Regions from separate parts of the Streptomyces cynarae genome, predicted to be linked through region 1. Evidence: riboswitches for the same ligand, from Rfam matches in the RefSeq annotation. Region 1 holds a riboswitch; the other holds the start of a gene.

What was found. A riboswitch is a leader RNA that binds a small molecule or an ion and turns the genes downstream of it on or off. The one in region 1 is predicted to bind thiamine pyrophosphate.
Region 2: another riboswitch for thiamine pyrophosphate. It lies ahead of thiO (glycine oxidase ThiO); the one in region 1 lies ahead of N8I84_RS34515 (purine-cytosine permease family protein).

What each region holds. Positions count from the first base shown of each region.
Region 1 covers NZ_CP106793.1:7,654,428-7,660,265, reverse strand. Annotated here, with positions in the region: gene N8I84_RS34540 (WhiB family transcriptional regulator) at 1-80, shown strand, start outside; gene N8I84_RS34535 (Dps family protein) at 77-559, shown strand; gene N8I84_RS34530 (DUF3140 domain-containing protein) at 603-941, shown strand; gene N8I84_RS34525 (HhH-GDP family DNA glycosylase) at 949-1,605, shown strand; gene N8I84_RS34520 (jacalin-like lectin) at 1,825-3,156, shown strand; TPP riboswitch at 3,247-3,341, shown strand; gene N8I84_RS34515 (purine-cytosine permease family protein) at 3,333-4,751, shown strand; gene thiD (bifunctional hydroxymethylpyrimidine kinase/phosphomethylpyrimidine kinase) at 4,748-5,545, shown strand; gene N8I84_RS34505 (arsenic transporter) at 5,657-5,838, shown strand, end outside.
Region 2 covers NZ_CP106793.1:2,502,504-2,508,341, reverse strand. Annotated here, with positions in the region: gene N8I84_RS11770 (thiazole synthase) at 1-12, opposite strand, end outside; gene thiS (sulfur carrier protein ThiS) at 16-216, opposite strand; gene thiO (glycine oxidase ThiO) at 213-1,412, opposite strand; TPP riboswitch at 1,410-1,522, opposite strand; gene N8I84_RS11755 (NAD(P)/FAD-dependent oxidoreductase) at 1,648-2,874, shown strand; gene N8I84_RS11750 (Rv2175c family DNA-binding protein) at 2,955-3,320, shown strand; gene thiE (thiamine phosphate synthase) at 3,507-4,157, shown strand; gene metF (methylenetetrahydrofolate reductase [NAD(P)H]) at 4,277-5,200, shown strand; gene N8I84_RS11735 (SCO2102 family sporulation regulator) at 5,256-5,838, shown strand, end outside.

The DNA of each region.
Region 1 (5,838 bases):
GGGGCGGCACCGGCGAACAGGAGCGCGCCGAACTGCTCCGTGCCACAAGAGACCGACCGACAAGGAGAAGCGCGCGATGACCGTGGTGCACAGCACGCTGCCCGAACCCGCACGCCGGGTCACCGGGGAGGCCCTGCAGGAGACCCTGGTGGATCTGCTCGGGCTGTCCCTGGTCGGGAAGCAGGCCCACTGGAACATCGTCGGACCCAGGTTCCGTTCGATCCACCTCCAGCTCGACGAGGTGGTCGGCACGGCGCGCTCGTACGCCGACACGGTGGCCGAGCGTGCGTCCGCGCTCGGCGTGCCGCCGGACGGCCGACCGGAGACCATCGCGTCCGCCTACGGCCTGCCCGGCACGAAGGAGGGCTGGCTGCGGGACACCGAGGTCGTGGGCCTGATGGTGGAGTCGCTGGAAGCGGCGATCGGGCGGCTGCGCAAGCGGATCGACGCCACCGCGGAGGCGGATCCCGTCACCCAGGACCTGCTGATCGGGATCACCGCGGAGCTGGAGAAGCAGCGCTGGATGTTCGAGGCCGAGAACTGGCCGCGCGAGGAGTGAGACCGAGCGGAACCCGACCATCGAGGGTGGAGAGGAGTACGCCATGACGGACGCCCTGGAGATGGACGCGCTGTGGGAGGACTTCCACCGGGTGGTGAACATGACCTCCCAGGAACTGGCGGCCTGGCTGCGGGTCCGGGACGCCGACGAGGAGAGCGAGCCACTGCCGGAGGAGGCGGGCACGCCCACCGGGCGGCATGTCCTGTCGATTCTTCAGAAGCGGCGCACCGATCTCACCGACGACGACGTCCGGGTGATGCGCAAGGTGGTGGACACGGTCACCTCCGAGGTGGACGTGGAGAACGAGCCGGAGGCCGAGGACGAGCACCGGCGCCACCGGCTCATGACGCTGGGGCACGACCCGCTCAAGGCGTCACGGTGAGGCCGCCATGGGCCGGGACGACAGAGCCGCCGAGGTGATCCGGGAACTCGTCGGCGAGCACGGGCAGACCTACGCGGAGGACGCGGGGATCCGGCTCAAGGACGCCCCGCAGCCGCTGTACCGGCTGCTGTTGATGGCCCTGCTGCTCAGCGCCCGCATCCGCTCCTCGATCGCCCTGGCCACGGTGCGGGCGCTTCAGGAGGCGGGCCTGAAGGACCCGCGCCACATGGCGCAGGCGGACTGGCAGGAGCGGGTCGACGCGCTGGGGCGGGGCGGCTACCGGCGATACGACGAGCGGACGGCGACCCAACTGGGCGACGGTGCCGAGTTGCTGACGGAGCGTTGGGGCGGAGACCTGCGACGGCTGCGGAAAGAGGCCGACGGCGACGTCTCCGCCCTGCGCCGACTGTTGCAGGAGGTACCGGGGATCGGACCGGCCGGCGCGGACATCTTCCTGCGCGAGGTGCAGCGCGTATGGCCGGAGGTGGCCCCCTACCTGGACGCGAAGGCACTGTCGGGTGCGGAGCGTCTGGGGCTGCCGAAGGACCCGGAGAAGCTGCTGGAGCTGGCGAAGGACACCGAACCGGCGGTGCTGGCAGCGGCGTTGGTGCGCGCCGCACTCGACAAGAAGCTGGCGGAAGAGGTGCGGGAGCACGCGGCCTGAGGGCGGAGTCGGGGGGCGCCCGGTGGGCGCCGCCCCGGCAGTGCCCGCCGCGGACCTTCCCGCACCGGACACCGGTGCCTCGGCGTCGCCGACACCGCGACGACCGGCAGGTGAAATCTTCACCGGAAGCGGAGAAAGCGCATTCTCCCGCACACCCGCCCGCTACGTTTTGACATGCGCGCAACACTCCCTCCCGTCACCCCCCAGGAGCCGTTCCCCATGCGCAGACTCCTCGCCACCCTCGCGGTGGCCGCCGCCGCGCTCGGCGGTCTCACGGTCACCGCGCCCACTGCCGCGGCGGCCGACTCGGGCACGTTCCGCGTGCTCAGCTACAACGTCGCCGGTCTCCCCGAGGGCATCTCCAGCGCCCCGACACCGCGCCAGTCGAGCACCACGACGATCGGCTCACGCCTCGGCCCGTACGACATCGTCCAGGTCCAGGAGGACTTCAACTACCACGCGTACCTGTACGCCTCCGACTCCCACCCGTACCGCACGCCCACCAGCGGCGGCGCCGGCGTCGGCAGCGGACTCAACACGCTGTCCGCAGTCCCGTACGACACCGACGACTTCGAGCGCGTCCACTGGAACTCGTGCCAGTACGACTCGGGCGACTGCCTCACCCCCAAGGGCTTCACGTTCATGCGGGAGCGCCTGGCCGAGGGCGTCTACGTCGACTTCTACAACCTGCACACCAACGCCGGGACGAACGACGGCGATCTGGCCTCACGGGCGGACAACCTCAACCAGCTGACGGACTTCATCAAGACCCACTCCGCGGGCAACGCGGTCGTCGTCATGGGCGACACCAACACCCGCTACACGCGCTCGGGTGACACGATCGCCGAGTTCGCCGCTGCGAACGGCCTCACCGACGCCTGGGTCAAGCTGGTGCGCGGCGGCACCCCACCCGCCAAGGGCAGCGACCCGCTGCTCTGCGACGAGAACGCGGTCACCAACAGCTGCGAGGTCGTCGACAAGATCCTCTACCGGGGCAGCAGACTGGTCTCACTGGGCGCCACCGCGTACAACAACGAGCACACCGGGTTCCTCACGGACGACGGCAAGATGCTCTCCGACCACGACCCGATCACCGCGACGTTCAGCTGGGCGCGCAACTCCGCCTTCCAGCTCAGCGACCAGTTCGGCGGGCCGCACGGCGACTACTACGACGACATCGACAGCGTCCCGGCAGGCGCCCGGGCGACCGGCATCTCGCTGCGCAGCGGCTCCCGTGTCGACCAGGTCGGCGTGACGCTGACGGGCGGCACCACGCTCGCCCACGGCGGCACGGGCGGTACCGCGTCCTCGCTGACGCTGGGCAGCGACGAGTACGTGACGGGCGCGCAGCTCTGCGAGGGCCAGTACGACGGCCGCACGAGGATCTTCTCCGCGAAGTTCACGACCAACCTCGGCCGCAGCCTGGCGGGTGGTACCACGACGTCCGACTGCGTGACCCGTACGGCGCCCGCCGGCTGGCAGATCGCAGGGTTCCACGGGCGCTCCGGTGACGAGGTCGACAAGCTCGGCTTCATCTACACCCGGCGCTGAGCGCCACGACGAGACATCGAGGGCCGCTGACCGACCCGGCAGCGGCCCTCACGTATGGCTGACACCCGTCCTCGGGTTAGTCTTGCCGCCGTACCGGACACGGGGTGCCCCAACTGCGGGCTGAGATCACACCCGTCGAACCTGAACCAGTTCGTACTGGCGGAGGGATGTCTTTCATGCCATCGGCGCATGTCTCGGGCGGGCTGCCCACGGGCGGCCGGAGAACCGTCTTCGACGGGCGGATGCCCGCCGCTCCCGGCGACCTCAGGGTCGAGGGCCACGGCATCGAGCCGGTCCCCGAGACGAATCGTTACGGCGGGGCGGGCCGGCTGTTCACCGTGTGGTTCGCCCCCAATCTGACCATGACCGGCGTGTTCACCGGGACCATCGGCATCGCGCTCGGCCTGGACTTCACCACCGCGCTCGCCGCCGTCGTCCTCGGCACGGTGCTGGGCGCGGTGCCCACCGCCTATATGAGCACCTGGGGCAGCCGCACCGGAGCCGGCCAGCTGCCGCTGGCCCGGCTGGCGTTCGGGCGCGCGGTGGTGCTGCCCGGGGTGCTGCAGTGGCTGTCCTCGATCGCCTGGGACGCGCTGATCGGGCTGTTCGGCGGCGATGCGCTGGCCCGGCTCGCCGGCTGGCCGTTCTGGCTGGGCGTCCTGGTGGTGATGCTCGCCCAAGGAGCCCTCGGGGTCCTCGGCTACGAGGCGATCCACCGGTTGCAGCTCGTCATGACGTTCGTGCTGGCGGCCGCCTTCGCACTGATCGCCCTGCGCATGGCGGGCAGCGTGCACCCCGCCTGGACGGGCACCGCGCACGGCGCCGACCGCGTGGGCGCCTTCGTGCTGACCAGCACCATCGCGCTCAGCCTGTCGCTGTCCTGGGCGCCGTACGCCAGCGACTTCAGCCGCTATCTGCCGCGCGGCACCGCACGGTCCCGGATGTTCTGGTGCACGCTGCTCGGGCTCGTGGTGTCCTTCGTGGCCGTGCAGGTCCTCGGGCTGTGGGGCGCCTCGGTGCTGACCGACCAGACGGCCGCGGGCGTGGACCATGTGCTGGGCGGGGGTGCGGCCGGTGCCTTCGGGCTGCTGGCCGTGGCGCTGGCGGCGCTCGCCAGCAACGCGATGAACGACTACAGCGGCTCCTTGGCGTTGCAGACCGTCGGGGTGCGCCTGCCGCGTCCGCTGGCCGCCGCCCTCGCGGTGGTGCTGGGCTTCCCGCTGGTGCTGTGGATGCACGCGGCGAACACCACGGCCCGCTTCCAGAACGTGCTGCTGTTCGTGAGCTACTGGATCCCCGGGTTCGTGGCGATCGTGGTCGTCGACTGGCTCGCACGGCGCGGCACCGCTGTCGACCTCGCCGCCGGGACCGCCCTGCCGCGCTCCGTCCGGCCGCCGCTGCTGGCGTTCGTCGGCGCCTTCGCCGCGGCGGTGCCGTTCATGGACACCGGCCTGTACGTGGGCCCGGCCGCCCACGCGCTGCACGGCGCTGACGTCTCGTACTACGTGGCGTTCCTGGTCGCTCTCGCGCTCTACGCCCCGCTGCGCGTCCGCGAGGAGAGTCGCGTGCGCGTCCGAGAGGAGGGCCGCGCATGACCGCGCCGCCCCGTGTCCTGACCATCGCCGGCTCCGACTCCGGCGGCGGCGCCGGGATCCAGGCCGACCTGAAGACCATGCTGGCGCTCGGCGCCCACGGGATGAGCGTGATCACCGCGGTCACGGCGCAGAACTCCGTGGGAGTGCAGGGGGCGTGGGAGCTGCCCGTCGAGGCGGTGCGCGCCCAGTACCGCAGCGTCGTCGACGACATCGGCGTACAGGCGGTCAAGACGGGCATGCTCGCCTCCCCGGCGCTGGTCCAAGCGGTGGCCGACCTGCTCACGGACGTGCCGGCACCGGTCGTCGTGGACCCGGTGAGCGTCTCCAAGCACGGCGACCGGCTGCTCGCCGACGACGCCCTGGACGCCGTACGGACCAGGCTGCTGCCGCTCGCCACGGTGACCACGCCGAACCTGGACGAGGTCGCGGAGCTGACCGGCATCACGGTGACCGACGAGACGGGCATGCGCCGCGCGGCCGACCGCCTGCTGTCGTACGGGCCCCGGTGGGTGCTCGTGAAGGGCGGGCATCTTCCCGGGGAGGCCACCGACCTGCTCACCGACGGCCGGCAGGAGCACTGGCTGCGCGCTCCGCGCCACGACAACCGCCACACCCACGGCACGGGCTGCACCCTCGCCTCGGCCGTCGCGGTCGGTCTCGCACAGGGCCTCACGGTGCCGGATGCGGTGCGGCAGGCCAAGGAGTACGTCACGGAGGCGATCGCGGCGGGCTTCGCGCTCGGCGCCGGCATCGGACCGGTGGACCACGGCTGGAGGCTGCGTGCGCGCACGTGACGGTGGCCGGGGAGGAGCCCGCCTTCGTGGGGGTGCCTCGGGTCACGGCGTCACAGGCGGATCTGATGTGATGGACGGGCACCGCCGATCCTTGCGCGGAAGGACCGAACCCTGAACACCCCGCTCGCCGAGGCTCTCTCCGTCGTCCTCCTCGTCGCCGTCCTGGCCGGCGCGGTGGTGCGTCCCTTCAGACTGCCCGAGGCGGTCTGGGCGGTTCCGGCCGCCGGGATCGCCCTCCTGACCGGCGCCATCTCCCTGGACCACGCACGGGCCGAGGCCGAGCGCCTGGGCCC
Region 2 (5,838 bases), 5.2 Mb from region 1:
ATCGTCAGCCATGGGTCAGCCTCCTTGGACGGCGGTGAGGACCTCGACGCGGTCTCCCTCACTGAGGGACGTCGACGCCCACTGCGCGCGCGGTACGACGGTTTCGTTGACGGCGGCGGCCACGCCCGAGGGGGCGGCGGTCAGGCTCCGCACCACCGCGTCGAGCGCGACACCGGGGGTGACCTCGCGGGCCTTCCCGTTGACCGAGATGTTCATACGGGCTGCTCCGTGAGGGCGGCGGCGGTGAAACGCCGGGGGGTGAAGGGACGGGCCTCCTCGGGAAGCTCACCGGTGGTCAGCACGTGCGCCATGATGTCGCCGGTGACCGGGGTGAGCAGCACACCGTTGCGATAGTGGCCGGTGGCCAGCAGCAGGCCGTCCAGCCCGGTGGCGCCGAACAGCGGCGCGTTGTCCGGGGAGCCCGGACGCAGACCCGCCCGTGTCTCGGTGAGGGGCAGCTCGGTGATCCCGGGCACCAGCTCGTGCGCGTCCCGCAGCAGCTCGTACACCCCGCCCGCGGTGACCGTGGTGTCCCAGCCCAGCTCCTCGCTGGTCGCGCCGACCACCAGCTCGCCGTTCTCGCGCGGCACGAGGTAGATCGCGCCACCGCGGACGACGGCGCGCACCGTACGGCTCAGGAACGGCGCGTACCGCTCGGGCACGGTCAGCCGCAGCACCTGCCCCTTCACGGGACGTACGGGCGGCAGGACGTCCTCCGGGACGCCCGCGAGCCGCCCGCTGAGGCTGCCCGCGGCGAGGACGACCTGCCCGGCGGCGAGCTCGGTGCCGTCTGCGGTCCGCACCCCGCAGGCCCGCTCCCGCACCACCGTGAGCCGTTCGGCCCACATCCGGTGGAAGACGACCCCGGCGCGTTCACAGGCCGTCACCAGGGCCGCGGCGAGGCGGCGCGGGTCGATCTGGTGGTCGCCGTCGACCCTGAGCCCCCCGCGCACGCCCGGCGCGAGCATCGGCTCCAGACGGCGGCACTCCCGTCCGCTCAGCCACTCCGACTCCAGCCCCGAGCGCTGCTGAAGGGCGTGCAGTTCGCGCAGCTCGGCGCGGTCGTCGGCGTCGAGCGCGACGGCGAGCGTGCCGCAGCGGCGGTAGCCCAGGTCCCGGCCGGTGGCCTCGGCCAGCTCGGCGGCGAAATCCGGGTAGCGGCGCGCGGAGGCGAGGTTCAGGGCGAGCAGCGTCTGCTCGCCGTAGTGCAGCTCGGTGACGGCGGCCAGCATCCCGGCGGCCACCTGAGCGGCTCCGCCGCCCGGCTCCGGATCCACCACGGCGGTGGCGAACCCGCGCTGCGCCGCCCGCCAGGCGGTGACCAGACCGATGATCCCGCCCCCGATGACGAGGACGTCCGACACGGTCGACGCATCGCGCGATGTCGACGGTTCGTCCGGTGTACGCGACATGGGCGTCCAGCCCCTCCCTTCGCCGGCATGACCCGGATCAGGTTCGTACGGTCGGAGGCCGTCCCAGCCTCCCTCTCAGCCCGGTGCGCCGGGCTCCCGCGAGTGCTTACGGTGGTCAACCCTAGCCCGCAGAGCGCCGCCCTCGTAAGACAGCCTCCACCCGGCCCAGGGCTGTGCAGGACGTCACTCAGCACGCCCCCTGACTGACAATTCGTCAGTTGTCTATGGTGATCAGGTGAGCGAGCAGACGCAGGCACGGGGCGGTACGGCACGGCGCGTCGTCGTCGTGGGCGCGGGCATGGCCGGGGTGCAGACCGCGGTCGCCCTGCGGGAACAGGGCTTCGCCGGCGGCGTGACGCTGATCGGCGCGGAGCCGCACCAGCCGTACGACAGGCCGCCGCTGTCCAAGGCGGTGCTGCTCGGCAAGGCCGAGGGCTCCGCCTTCGACGTCGACTTCGAGGCGCTGGACATCGAGCTGGAGCTGGGCCGCGAGGCGACCGCCCTGCGCCCGGAGGACCACGAGCTGGACACAGAGCGGGGCCCCGTCGCGTACGACGTCCTGGTCATCGCGACCGGGGCGGAACCGATCCGGCTGCCGGGCGCGGAGGGCGTCCCCGGGGTGCATCTGCTGCGCACGCTGGACGACGCCGAGCGGCTGCGGCCGGTGCTCGCCCGGCAGCACGACATCGTGGTCGTCGGCGCGGGCTGGATCGGCGCCGAGTTCGCCACCGCCGCGCGCGAGGCGGGCTGCGCGGTGACCGTGGTGGAGGCCGCGGACCGGCCGCTCGCCGGGGCACTGCCGGCGGAGGTGGCGGCGCCGATGACGGCCTGGTACGCGGACAGCGGGGCGGAGCTGCGCACGCACGCGCGCGTGGAGCGCATCGAGCCGGGCGCGGTGGTGCTGGACGACGGCTCCCGGGTGCCGGCCGGGGCGGTGGTGGTGGGCATCGGGGCCCGGCCCGCCACGGCCTGGCTGGGCGGGTCCGGGATCGAGCTGGGCGTGCACGGCGAGGTGCTGGCCGACGACCATCTGCGCACTTCGCTGCCGGACGTGTACGCGGTCGGTGACTGCGCGTCCTTCCCGTCGGGCCGCTACGAGGAGCGACTGCTCGTCCACCACTGGGACAACGCCCTCCAGGGGCCGCGCACGGTGGCCGCGAACATCATCGGTCAGACACCGGTGGCGTACGACCCGGTGCCGTACTTCTGGTCGGAGCAGTTCGGCCGGTTCGTCCAGTACGTGGGCCACCACGCGTCCGCCGACACGACGGTGTGGCGCGGCGACCCCGAGGGCGCGGCCTGGACGGTCTGCTGGCTTCGCGAGGGCCGCCTGGTGGCCCTGCTGGCCGTGGGCCGCCCCCGGGACCTGGCGCAGGGCCGTCGCCTGATCGAATCGGGCGCCCCCATGAACCCCGCGCTGCTGTCGGACCCGTCCCGCCCGCTGAAGGAGGCGACGGCGTAGGGCGCAACCACCCCCTCCGCCTAACCCCGCCGGAGGCGCTCAGCTTCCGACTGTCAGTCCGGGATGGCACGCTTGATCCCGTGACCGAGATTGACGCAAAGATCGATGCTCTCGTCCCCGCCTGGCTCACCCTGCCCGACATCGCCGAAGCCCTCGGCGTGGAGGTGACCCGGGTGCGGCAGCTGGTCAAGGAGGGCCAGCTCATCGCCGTTCGCCGAGGCGAGAACAAGGCGCTGCACGTCCCCGCCGCCTTCATCGACGGGGACAAGGTGGTCAAGGGCCTGTCCGGCACCCTGACCCTGCTGCGGGACGACGGCTTCACGGTCGAAGAGATGATCGAGTGGCTCTTCACCCCCGACCCGACCCTGCCCGGCACCCCCGCGCAGGCTCTCAGCGAGAATCGCGGCACGGAGGTGAAGCGCCGCGCGCAGGCGCTCGCCGTCTGATCGATCCGGCCTGATCGGACCGGACCCGATCGGACCCGACCCGATCGGACCGGTTCCGGCCTGATCAGGCCGGAACACAAGAACAACCGTCCGGCGTACGGGCCGCGGGCCGAGGGACACGCCCAGGCTCCGGCCGACCGCGCCCCGCCGCGGCCCGTACGCCACCGACAACGGGGGGACACCACCGTGCCCGAAACCGCCCGCACCGCCCGGCTCGCCGACGCCCGCGTCTATCTGTGCACGGACGCACGCAAGCGCCAGGGCGACCTCGCCGAGTTCCTCGACGCGGTCCTCGCCGGCGGCGTCGACATCGTGCAGCTGCGCGAGAAGGGCATGGAGGCCGCCGAGGAGCTGGAGCACCTCCAGGTCTTCGCCGAGGCCTGTGCCCGCCACGGCAAGCTCCTCGCGGTGAACGACCGCGCGGACGTCGCCCACGCCGCCCGCCCCGACGTCCTGCACCTCGGCCAGGGCGACCTCCCCGTCCCCGCGGCCCGCGCCATCCTCGGCGACGACATCCTCATAGGCCGCTCCACCCACTCCGAGGCGGAGGCCGAGGCCGCCGCCGTCCAGGAGGGTGTGGACTACTTCTGCACCGGCCCCTGCTGGCCCACCCCCACCAAGCCCGGCCGACCCGCCCCCGGCCTCGGCCTGGTGCGCCACACCGCCGCGCTCGGCACCGACCGCCCCTGGTTCGCCATCGGCGGCATAGACCTCGGCAATCTGGACCAGGTCCTCGAGGCCGGCGCCCGCCGCGTGGTGGTCGTCCGCGCGATCACGGAGGCGGACGACCCCGGCGCGGCGGCGGCAGAGTTCGCCAAGCGGCTGCGCGCCGCGTAGGAGCGCCGAAGGCCGGTCCTGCCCCCCGTGTTGTCCGATGGGTGGACAACAAGTCGACAATTCGGGCAAATCGCAGGCGTCCGGTTGGGGGACCGCCGCGCCCTGGCTAACCTGCGACTATGGCCCTCGGAACCGCATCCACGAGGACTGATCGCGCACGAACCGTGCGCGACATCCTCGCCACCGGCAAGACGACGTACTCGTTCGAGTTCTCGGCGCCGAAGACCCCCAAGGGCCAGCGGAACCTGTGGAGCGCACTCCGCAGGGTCGAGGCGGTCGCCCCCGACTTCGTGTCCGTCACGTACGGCGCCGGCGGTTCCACCCGTGCGGGCACGGTCAAGGAGACCGAGCAGATCGTCGCCGATACGACGCTCACCCCGGTCGCCCACCTCACCGCGGTCAACCACTCCGTCGCCGAGCTGCGCAACATCATCGGCCAGTACGCCGACGCCGGGATCCGCAACATGCTCGCGGTGCGCGGCGACCCGCCCGGCGACCCCATGGGCGAGTGGGTGCCGCACCCCAGAGGCCTGACCTACGCGGCCGAACTCGTCCGGCTCATCAAGGAGTCGGGCGACTTCTGCGTGGGCGTCGCCGCCTTCCCGGAGATGCACCCCCGCTCCAGCGACTGGGACACCGACGTCGCGCACTTCGTCGACAAGTGCCGGGCCGGCGCCGACTACGCGATCACGCAGATGTTCTTCCAGCCGGAGTCGTACCTGCGCCTGCGCGACCGGGTCGCCGCAGCCGGCTGCGACACCCCGGTCATCCCCGAGGTCATGCCCGTGACCAGCGTGCGGATGCTGGAGCGGCTGCCCCAGCTCAGCAACGCCGCCCTCCCCGACGGCCTTCAGGAGCGGATCCTCGCGGCGAAGGGCGATCCGGCGGCGGTACGCTCGATCGGCATCGACTTCGCCACGGAGTTCTGCGCGAGGCTGCTGGCCGAGGGGGTCCCCGGACTGCACTTCATTACACTCAACAACTCCACGGCGACGCTCGAGATCTACGAGAACCTGGGCCTGCACCACCCGCAGCGGGCCTAGACCGCCGCACCCGTATACGACACACTGCGTAGCGGCCACTGGGAGAGGGGCGTACATGGGCTGGACGGTCCTCTACATCGCGTTCGGCATCGTCGCACTGTGGCTGCTCGGTGAGGTGCTGCTGCAGTACAAGGCACGCCTGCGCTGGCGGCTGCTCGCGTTCGTCGGATTCCTCGGCGTCGTGTTCGGCGTGCTCATCCAATCCGTCGTGGTCATCGGCCTGGGCGCCGCAGCCTTCGCGGTCGGGCAGACCTACGTCACCCTGTCGTTCCGCCGCGGCTTCGCGGCCGGCTGGGCCGTCGGCAACCGCCCGCGCGAGGGCTCGGGCACCGGCAGCAAGCGCCGCCGGGCCGAGAAGGCCCGTCAGGAGGCGGCGGAGGACACCGACGTCGAGCCGACGGCCGCGACGACGACGATGCCCGCCGGAACGTACCGCCAGGACGACGCGTACGACGAGGAAGACCACGACGACGTCTTCTCCCGCCCGGGGGCCCCGCCCGCGGAGACCGCGGCCGAGGCCACCGCCGTCTACGAGCCGCAGCCCCTGCCCGAGGAGACCGGCTCCTACGGCATCTACGCGGATGCCACCTACGGCACCGCCGGACAGCCCCACGAGCAGCAGCCCCAGGAGCAGCAGG